Rhizobium rhizoryzae: one gene and its partner. The protein of the gene in region 1 interacts with the protein of each later gene in a pairwise test. Links are inferred from orthologs where the notes say so. Each region holds a gene or a part of one and is shown on either strand. Other genes may lie near its edges. The genes, in order: dnaQ and dnaE.

Evidence for each region.
Region 2: the proteins of dnaQ (region 1) and dnaE interact in binary tests that used the Escherichia coli proteins (3 or more experiments, as listed by UniProt). The link is inferred for Rhizobium rhizoryzae from one-to-one orthologs.

What each region holds. Positions count from the first base shown.
Region 1 is NZ_CP049250.1:990,911-994,225, reverse strand. What follows is about bases 21-3,019. They hold dnaQ (DNA polymerase III subunit epsilon), read left to right. Parts: upstream 21-1,170; coding sequence 1,171-1,869; downstream 1,870-3,019. Other genes in these bases: G6N80_RS10955 (FxsA family protein), read right to left, coding at 2,507-3,019; secB (protein-export chaperone SecB), read right to left, coding at 1,962-2,423; coaE (dephospho-CoA kinase), read left to right, coding at 567-1,178; G6N80_RS10975 (shikimate dehydrogenase), read left to right, coding at 21-570. Outside these bases: more of G6N80_RS10975, read left to right, coding at 1-20; G6N80_RS10950 (Tim44/TimA family putative adaptor protein), read left to right, coding at 3,136-3,315. UniProt on the Escherichia coli protein: DNA polymerase III is a complex, multichain enzyme responsible for most of the replicative synthesis in bacteria. The epsilon subunit contain the editing function and is a proofreading 3'-5' exonuclease.
Region 2 is NZ_CP049250.1:2,940,813-2,945,206, reverse strand. The notes cover bases 261-4,338. They hold dnaE (DNA polymerase III subunit alpha), read left to right. Parts: upstream 261-640; coding sequence 641-4,138; downstream 4,139-4,338. Other genes in these bases: G6N80_RS20080 (L,D-transpeptidase family protein), read right to left, coding at 4,329-4,338. Outside these bases: G6N80_RS20090 (ABC transporter ATP-binding protein), read left to right, coding at 1-220; more of G6N80_RS20080, read right to left, coding at 4,339-4,394. UniProt on the Escherichia coli protein: DNA polymerase III is a complex, multichain enzyme responsible for most of the replicative synthesis in bacteria. This DNA polymerase also exhibits 3' to 5' exonuclease activity. The alpha chain is the DNA polymerase catalytic subunit.

The DNA of each region.
Region 1 (3,315 bases):
CTGTGGGTCACCGATGGTTTGGTCCACGCAACCAATACGGACGGATATGGTTTTGTTGCCAATCTCGATCAGCGAGCACCAGGCTGGTCGAAGGCCGACAAGGCCGTCATCCTTGGAGCAGGTGGCGCCAGTCGTGCGGTGATCCAAGCGGTGCGTGATCGAAAGATTGGCGAAATCCATGTCGTCAACCGCACGGTGGAAAGGGCGAGGGAACTGGCCGACCGGTTTGGCTCGTGTGTTCATGCGCATGAGATGGGTGCCTTGCGCGAGGTCATGAGCGGAGCAGGCCTCTTCATCAATACAACCTCTCTTGGCATGGACGGACAGGAGTCGATTGCAATTGATTTTACGGGCATGCAGGACGAAGCGACCGTCACCGATATTGTCTACGTGCCGCTGAAGACCCCGATGCTTAAAGAGGCGGAACGGCAGGGAAAGACGACAGTGGATGGATTGGGCATGTTGCTCAATCAGGCAGTTCCCGGTTTTGAGAAATGGTTTGGCAAGCGACCGGCGGTCGATGAGCAGCTGCGTCAGCTCGTCATTTCGGATATGGACAAGCACCAATGATCCGCATTGGCCTTACTGGCTCGATTGGCATGGGAAAATCCACGACTGCAAAGCTGTTTGCCGAGCAGGGCGTGCCCGTCAATGATGCCGATCAGGTTGTCCACGAACTCTATGCCGGGAGTGCCGTGGCAGCTATCGAAAATAGTTTTCCCGGTACCGCTCAAAACGGCGTGGTGAACAGAACCGAATTATCTCGCCAACTTGCACTCCACCCTGAACGCTTCAAGGAACTGGAAGCCATCATCCATCCGCTTGTGCGCGAGGGTGAACGCGCCTTCCTCGAACGGCAACAATCCGTTGGGCAGGATATCGTGCTTCTGGATATTCCGCTGCTGTTTGAAACGGGCGCGGAAGACCGGGTTGACGTCATCGTTGTTGTAAGTTGCGAGGCGGATCTGCAGAGGCAGCGCGTTTTGGCGAGGCCGGGTATGACGGCAGAGAAATTCGACCTGATTCTCTCTCGTCAGATGCCGGATACTGAAAAGCGCAAACGCGCAGACTTTATCATCGATACAGGGCAAGGCATCGAGGAAGCGCGTCGTCAGGTCATACAGGTCTTGAATTCAATTCGCTCTGGGGCGAACGAGGAAGCCGAAAATCATGCGTGAGATCATATTCGATACGGAAACCACAGGTCTTGAAACAAGAGTTGATCGTGTGATCGAAATCGGTGGCATCGAGCTTCTCAATCATTTTCCGACCGGTCGGACCTTTCATGTCTACATCAACCCAGGCGACCGCAAGGTCCATCCGGATGCTTTGGCAGTTCATGGGATCACAGACGATTTCCTGAAAGACAAGCCGGTCTTTGCCGAAATTGTTGATGATCTGAGAACCTTCTTCGAAGGTGCGAAATGGATCGCTCATAACGCAACCTTCGATATGGGTTTCATCAATGCCGAGTTTGACAGGCTCGGGATCCCGCCCGTTTCTCCGGAACACGTCATCGATACTCTGGCACTGGCCCGCCGAAAGCATCCCATGGGACCAAATTCTCTGGATGCTCTCTGCCGACGTTACGGGATAGACAACTCCCATCGGACGAAGCACGGGGCACTTCTCGACTCCGAGCTTCTTGCCGAAGTGTACATTGAAATGATCGGCGGAAGGCAAGCAGCTCTGGTGCTGGGTGGATCTGAAGCTGCGCGAACGATCAATGAGGCTGAAGACATCGAGGTCATAATCTCAGCTCGACCGAGACCGCTCGCGCCACGGCTGACGCAAGTCGAAATCGAGGCGCATCAGGCCATGGTCGGCAGCATTGGGGCGAAGGCCCTTTGGACTCGCTACTCCTCCTGATACCGGGTGTTGGCGCATCCGCCTCTGTCAGTGGGATCGTCACAAAAAAGCCCGGTCGATGCCGGGCTTTTGAAGGTTCGTGAATGGGAATGTCAGCTGTTCAACGAGGAACGCGACTCTTCCTGGGCAAGACGCTGTGCAAACATCTGGCCGAAATCAATCGGGTCGATCATCAGCGGTGGGAAGCCGCCATTGCGCGTGACATCGGAGATGATCTGACGCGCGAACGGGAAGAGCAGCCGCGGGCATTCGATGAAAAGCACCGGCAGCATATGTTCCTGCGGGAATCCAGTGATGCGGAAAACGCCGCCGTAAACCAGTTCCGTTGCAAAGACGACCTTATCGCCATCCTTGGCTTCCGCACTGAGCGACAGCACGACATCGAATTCCGTGTCGGACAATGGGTTCGCGTTGACGTTCACATTGATATTGATGCCGGGAGCCTTGTCACGTGCCTGCAGTGAACGCGGAGCGCCTGGATTTTCGAAGGACAGGTCCTTCGTGTACTGCGCAAGAATTGTGAGGGATGGGTTCTGATCGTCTTCATTGGCCATTGGCTGTTCCTCGGCTTTATCTTTAGCGCCGTCTATCACTTCAGTGTGACCCTTACAACCCGTTCGCAGGGTCGCGGACGAGGCTAGGAGCCAAGCTTCGGGCCGTTCGGATCCGGTCCCGAAGACCAGGGCGATGACGGATTCGGTTTGCGTTCATACTCGTTGTCTTCGAGGTCGATAACTTGTTCGCTCATCGTTGATGAGGGGTTCGCGCCGGACGTTTGCGTAAACGAAGACCTGACGACGATCCGCTGCGCCATGCGCTTCCAGATCCAGCGACGAATGAAGGGGACGAAAAGGATCAATCCCACGATATCCGTTATGAATCCCGGAATTATCAAGAGGATAGCGCCAACAACCATCATGGCTCCGTGGCCAATTGTTTCCGCGGGAACACGCCCGAGACGACTGTCGGCCTGAACTTGCCGCAGAACTCCGAGACCCTGGACACGCAGGAGCAACGTTCCCACCAACCCGGACAGGATGATCAGGCCAAGCGTTCCGAACACACCCACCCATTTTCCAACAATGACGAAGCCTGCGATCTCTGCCAACGGCAAAGCAAGGAGGACCAAAGGAAAAAGAGTGTTGCGCATGGCAATGTGTCGACTCGCGTTTCAAGACGTTTGAAGTCCTCAGCACTATTTGAATGCCGGACGGTTCAGACTATATGAGGTGTATAAAGACATATTCCAACCAACTGCGGGTGAAAATGGGCGCGAACGACTTCATAACTTTGTTCTTTCTGGTCGCCGCTGTGCTGATCTTTCTGCAGCTGAGAAGCGTTCTCGGACGCAGGACTGGCCACGAAAAACCCCCTGCCGATCCCTTCAGCGCGCGCCAATCAATCAAAACCACTGGCAGTGAGGAAGAAAAGGTCGTCACTCTGCCT
Region 2 (4,394 bases), 1.9 Mb from region 1 along the record:
GGCGATTGCGCGTGCCGTCGCCAATGCACCATTGATTCTGCTTGCAGATGAGCCGACCGGAAACCTTGATCCGGAAACGGCTTCCTACGTCTTCGATGCCTTGGAAGCGCTCGTGCGGCAGTCCGGTCTTGCTGCCTTGATCGCAACACATAATCACGAACTCGCAGGCAGGATGGATCGGCGCGTCACCATTGAAGGTGGCAAGATCCGCGAGTTCTAATCGGTTTCCCAGCCGCTCTTTCAAATTTTGCCGTTACGCAACCTGCCTGCAATGCTAGGCGGGTTGATCGGATGCTGTATCCGTATGTGGCTATCCCGATTGATGATCAGGCGGCTCTCCATCACGCTCTCATAATTTATTCACTAAAAGCGTTCTGCGAATGTTCTGCTTATTGACGAAGGAACAAAAAAAGAACAAATTAAAAACATAACGGAAAGGGAGAGCGTGATGACTGACTTGCTCCGGGATGTTGCTGCATTTGCTTCGATGATGACCTTTCTCGCCAGCCTCTGCGTCATTGTCTTGTCCATGTAAGGACAGAACGCCGTTTTCCGGTTGATTGATCACTCCATTGCTGGACTTTGGTGACCGTTCCGTCGACAATTGGGAGGAGACTCTTTGAGGCAGAACGGCAGGTAAATGGCAGATCAGGTTCACGACACGGCGACAGCAGAAACGGCGGTATCGCCAGGTTTTGTTCATCTGCGTGTGCACTCGGCTTACTCTCTGCTGGAGGGAGCCCTGCCGCTCAAGAAAATTCTGGCCAAAGCGACCGCGGACAATCAGCCTGCGATCGCGATCACCGACACGAACAACCTTTTCGTGGCGCTGGAATTTGCCGAAAAGGCTACCGGTGACGGCATCCAACCTATCATCGGCTGCCAGATGTCCATCGATATGGAAGATCAGGGGGACGAAAAGCGGGGTGGCAACGGAGGCTTCGTCAAGCTTCCATCAATCGTACTGCTGGCGGCCAATGCGGTTGGCTATGAGCGGTTGGTCGACCTCGTTAGCCGCGCCTATCTCGGTGGTGAAGGGGGACATGCCGTTCACATCCGGATGTCGTGGCTCGAAGAGGGTGGCGCGGACGGTATCATCGCTCTGACCGGTTTCAGTTCCGGACCCATAGACCCACTGCTGAAAGAAGGGCACGTTTCCCAGGCTGAGCAACGATTGCTCCGGTTGAAGTCAGTGTTCGGCGATAGGCTCTATGTCGAGTTGCAGCGACACACGGGATATAGCAGGCTGCATGAGCGAAAGCTGGTGGACCTTGCTTACGCCCATGATCTTCCGCTGGTCGCGACCAACGAGGCGTTCTTCCCGTCCAAGACCGAGTACGATGCACACGATGCACTAATGGCGGTCGCCCATAACGCTATTGTCTCCGATGACACGCGCTTCCGCCTGACGCCGGACCACTGCCTGAAGAGCCGTGCTGAAATGCAGGCCTTGTTTGCGGATCTCCCCGAAGCGCTTGAAAATACGATCGAGATTGCCCGCCGCTGTTCTTTCGTTCTGAAAACGAGAAAGCCCATTCTTCCTCGCTTTACCGGCGGTGCCAGTGATGCGGAGGAGGCGGAGCGCGCAGAGGCGGCAGAACTGCGTCGCCAGTCCGTGGAGGGACTGGAAGGACGCATTGCGGCGCTCGGAATGGCAGCCGGTTATACGGAGCAGGATTATCGCGAACGCCTCGATTTCGAACTGTCGGTCATCGAGAGGATGAAGTTTCCGGGTTACTTCCTGATCGTTTCTGACTTCATCAAATGGGCAAAGCAACATGACATCCCGGTCGGACCGGGCCGAGGCTCGGGTGCAGGTTCGCTGGTGGCCTATGCGCTGACCATCACAGACGTGGACCCACTGCGATTCTCGCTGCTTTTCGAACGCTTCCTCAATCCGGAACGCGTTTCGATGCCCGATTTCGATATCGATTTCTGTCAGGATCGGCGCGAAGAGGTCATTCGCTACGTCCAGCAGAAGTATGGCCGCGAGCAGGTGGCGCAGATCATCACCTTCGGTTCGCTTCAAGCGCGCGCCGCATTGCGCGATGTCGGGCGTGTTCTCGAGATGCCGTACGGTCAGGTCGACAAGATCTGCAAGCTGGTGCCCAACAATCCAGCCAATCCGACACCGCTTTCGAAGGCCATTGAGGAAGAGCCGCGCCTGAGGGAAGAGGCTGAGAAGGAGCCGGTCGTTGGTCGGCTGCTGGATATCGCGCAGAAGATCGAAGGCCTCTATCGTCATGCGTCGACGCATGCCGCAGGTATTGTGATCGGCGACAGGCCGCTTTCAAAACTCGTGCCGATGTATCGCGATCCGCGTTCCGACATGCCGGTCACCCAGTTCAACATGAAATGGGTGGAGCAGGCCGGACTCGTAAAGTTCGACTTCCTTGGCTTGAAGACACTGACCGTCCTGAAGACTGCCGTGGATTTCGTCGCCAAACGCAACATCCATGTCGATCTGGCCACGATTCCGCTCGATGACAAGAAGACTTACGACATGCTGTCGCGCGGCGAAACCATCGGCGTGTTCCAGGTGGAAAGTGTCGGCATGCGCAAGGCACTGCTGGGCATGCGACCGGACTGTATCGAAGATATCATTGCTCTGGTGGCGCTTTACCGACCGGGACCGATGGAAAACATTCCCGTCTACAATGCGCGTAAACATGGCGAAGAAGAAATCGAATCCATCCACCCCAAGATCGACTTCCTGCTGAAGGAGACGCAAGGCGTTATCGTCTACCAGGAGCAGGTCATGCAGATCGCTCAGGTTCTGTCCGGTTACTCGCTTGGAGAGGCTGATCTGCTACGCCGCGCGATGGGCAAGAAGATCAAGGAGGAAATGGACAAGCAGCGCGAACGCTTTGTTCAGGGCGCCATCAAGAACGAGGTTTCCAAACCGCAGGCAGATCTTATCTTCGATCTTCTGGCCAAGTTCGCGAACTACGGCTTCAACAAGTCGCACGCTGCCGCCTATGCTATCGTCTCCTATCAAACGGCATATATGAAGGCTCATTATCCGGTCGAGTTTCTCGCCGCATCCATGACCTATGATATGGCCAATACGGAGAAGCTGAATGATTTCCGACAGGATGCTCAGCGCCTCGGCATCAAGGTTGTTCCGCCGTCCATTCAGACCTCGTTCCGAATGTTCGAGACGGGTGACAATTGCATCTTTTACTCGCTGGCTGCGATCAAGGGTGTCGGCGAGGCCGCTGTCGAACACATCGTCGCGGTACGTGGTGAGAAGCCGTTCAGCAGCCTGGAAGATTTCTGCCTGCGCATCGATCCCAAGCAGGTCAATCGGCGCGTTCTCGAAAGCCTGATCTTCGCTGGAGCGTTTGATTGTTTCGGCAAGGATCGTGCAGAGCTTGTCGGCGGTTTGGACCGGATCATTGGCTATGCGCAGCGGGCGGCTGAAGGCAAAACCAGCGGACAGCATGATATGTTCGGCGCTTCCTCTGCCGCCGGACCGGAGAAGCTCATTCTACCCGCGTTCGACCCTTGGACAGCGTCTGAAAAGCTGCTGCGCGAATATCAGGTGCTTGGATTTTATCTATCTGCACATCCGCTGGATACCTACGCGCAGGTGCTGGCAAAAATGCGCGTTCAAAATTTCGCGGAGTTCTCCGCTGCTGTGAAAGCCGGGGCAGGGGCTGGCAGGCTTGCAGGCACGGTCACCGCGCGGCAGGAACGCAAGACACGTACTGGCAACAAGATGGGGATCGTCACCTTTTCCGATGCAACTGGTCAGTTCGAAGCCGTGCTGTTTTCCGAAGCCTTGAACCAGTATCGCGATCTGCTGGAGCCTGGAAAATCGCTGGTGATTACGGTGCAGGCGGATGAGCGACCGGAAGGGATCGGGCTGCGCATCCAGACGGTTCAGTCGCTGGAGGAGATGTCGATCCAGATGCAGAAGGCGCTTCGCGTCTACGTCAAGGACTCAAGTCCCCTGAGATCGATCGTGAAGCACCTGAATGCGAGAGGAGACGGGCTTGTTTCCTTTGTGGTCGTCAAGGACGATGGCAAGCGGGAAATCGAGGTCGAACTGACGGAGAAATATCGCATCTCCCCGGAAATTGCCGCGGCGCTGAAAACTGCACCTGGTGTCCTGGATGTCGAACTCGTCGTTTAAAGCATGTCGCGCAAAAGTGTGCAGCGGTTTTGCGATAACGACATGCGATAATGCAAAGATCTAAAGCGTCAGGAGCGAATTTGAAAAATCGCGATACGCTTTAGCCCACGTCGAGAAACGCTGACACAGATCTTTCTGTGAAAGCGCCACTGGAGAAGCAGCTACATTATCCAGTGGCTCGGAGATCGCGTCAGCGCGTCAGTGTAATGAAGTCGGTTCCCTGGGGCGCGGTCTCGGGGCTAACACCGTTGTCTGT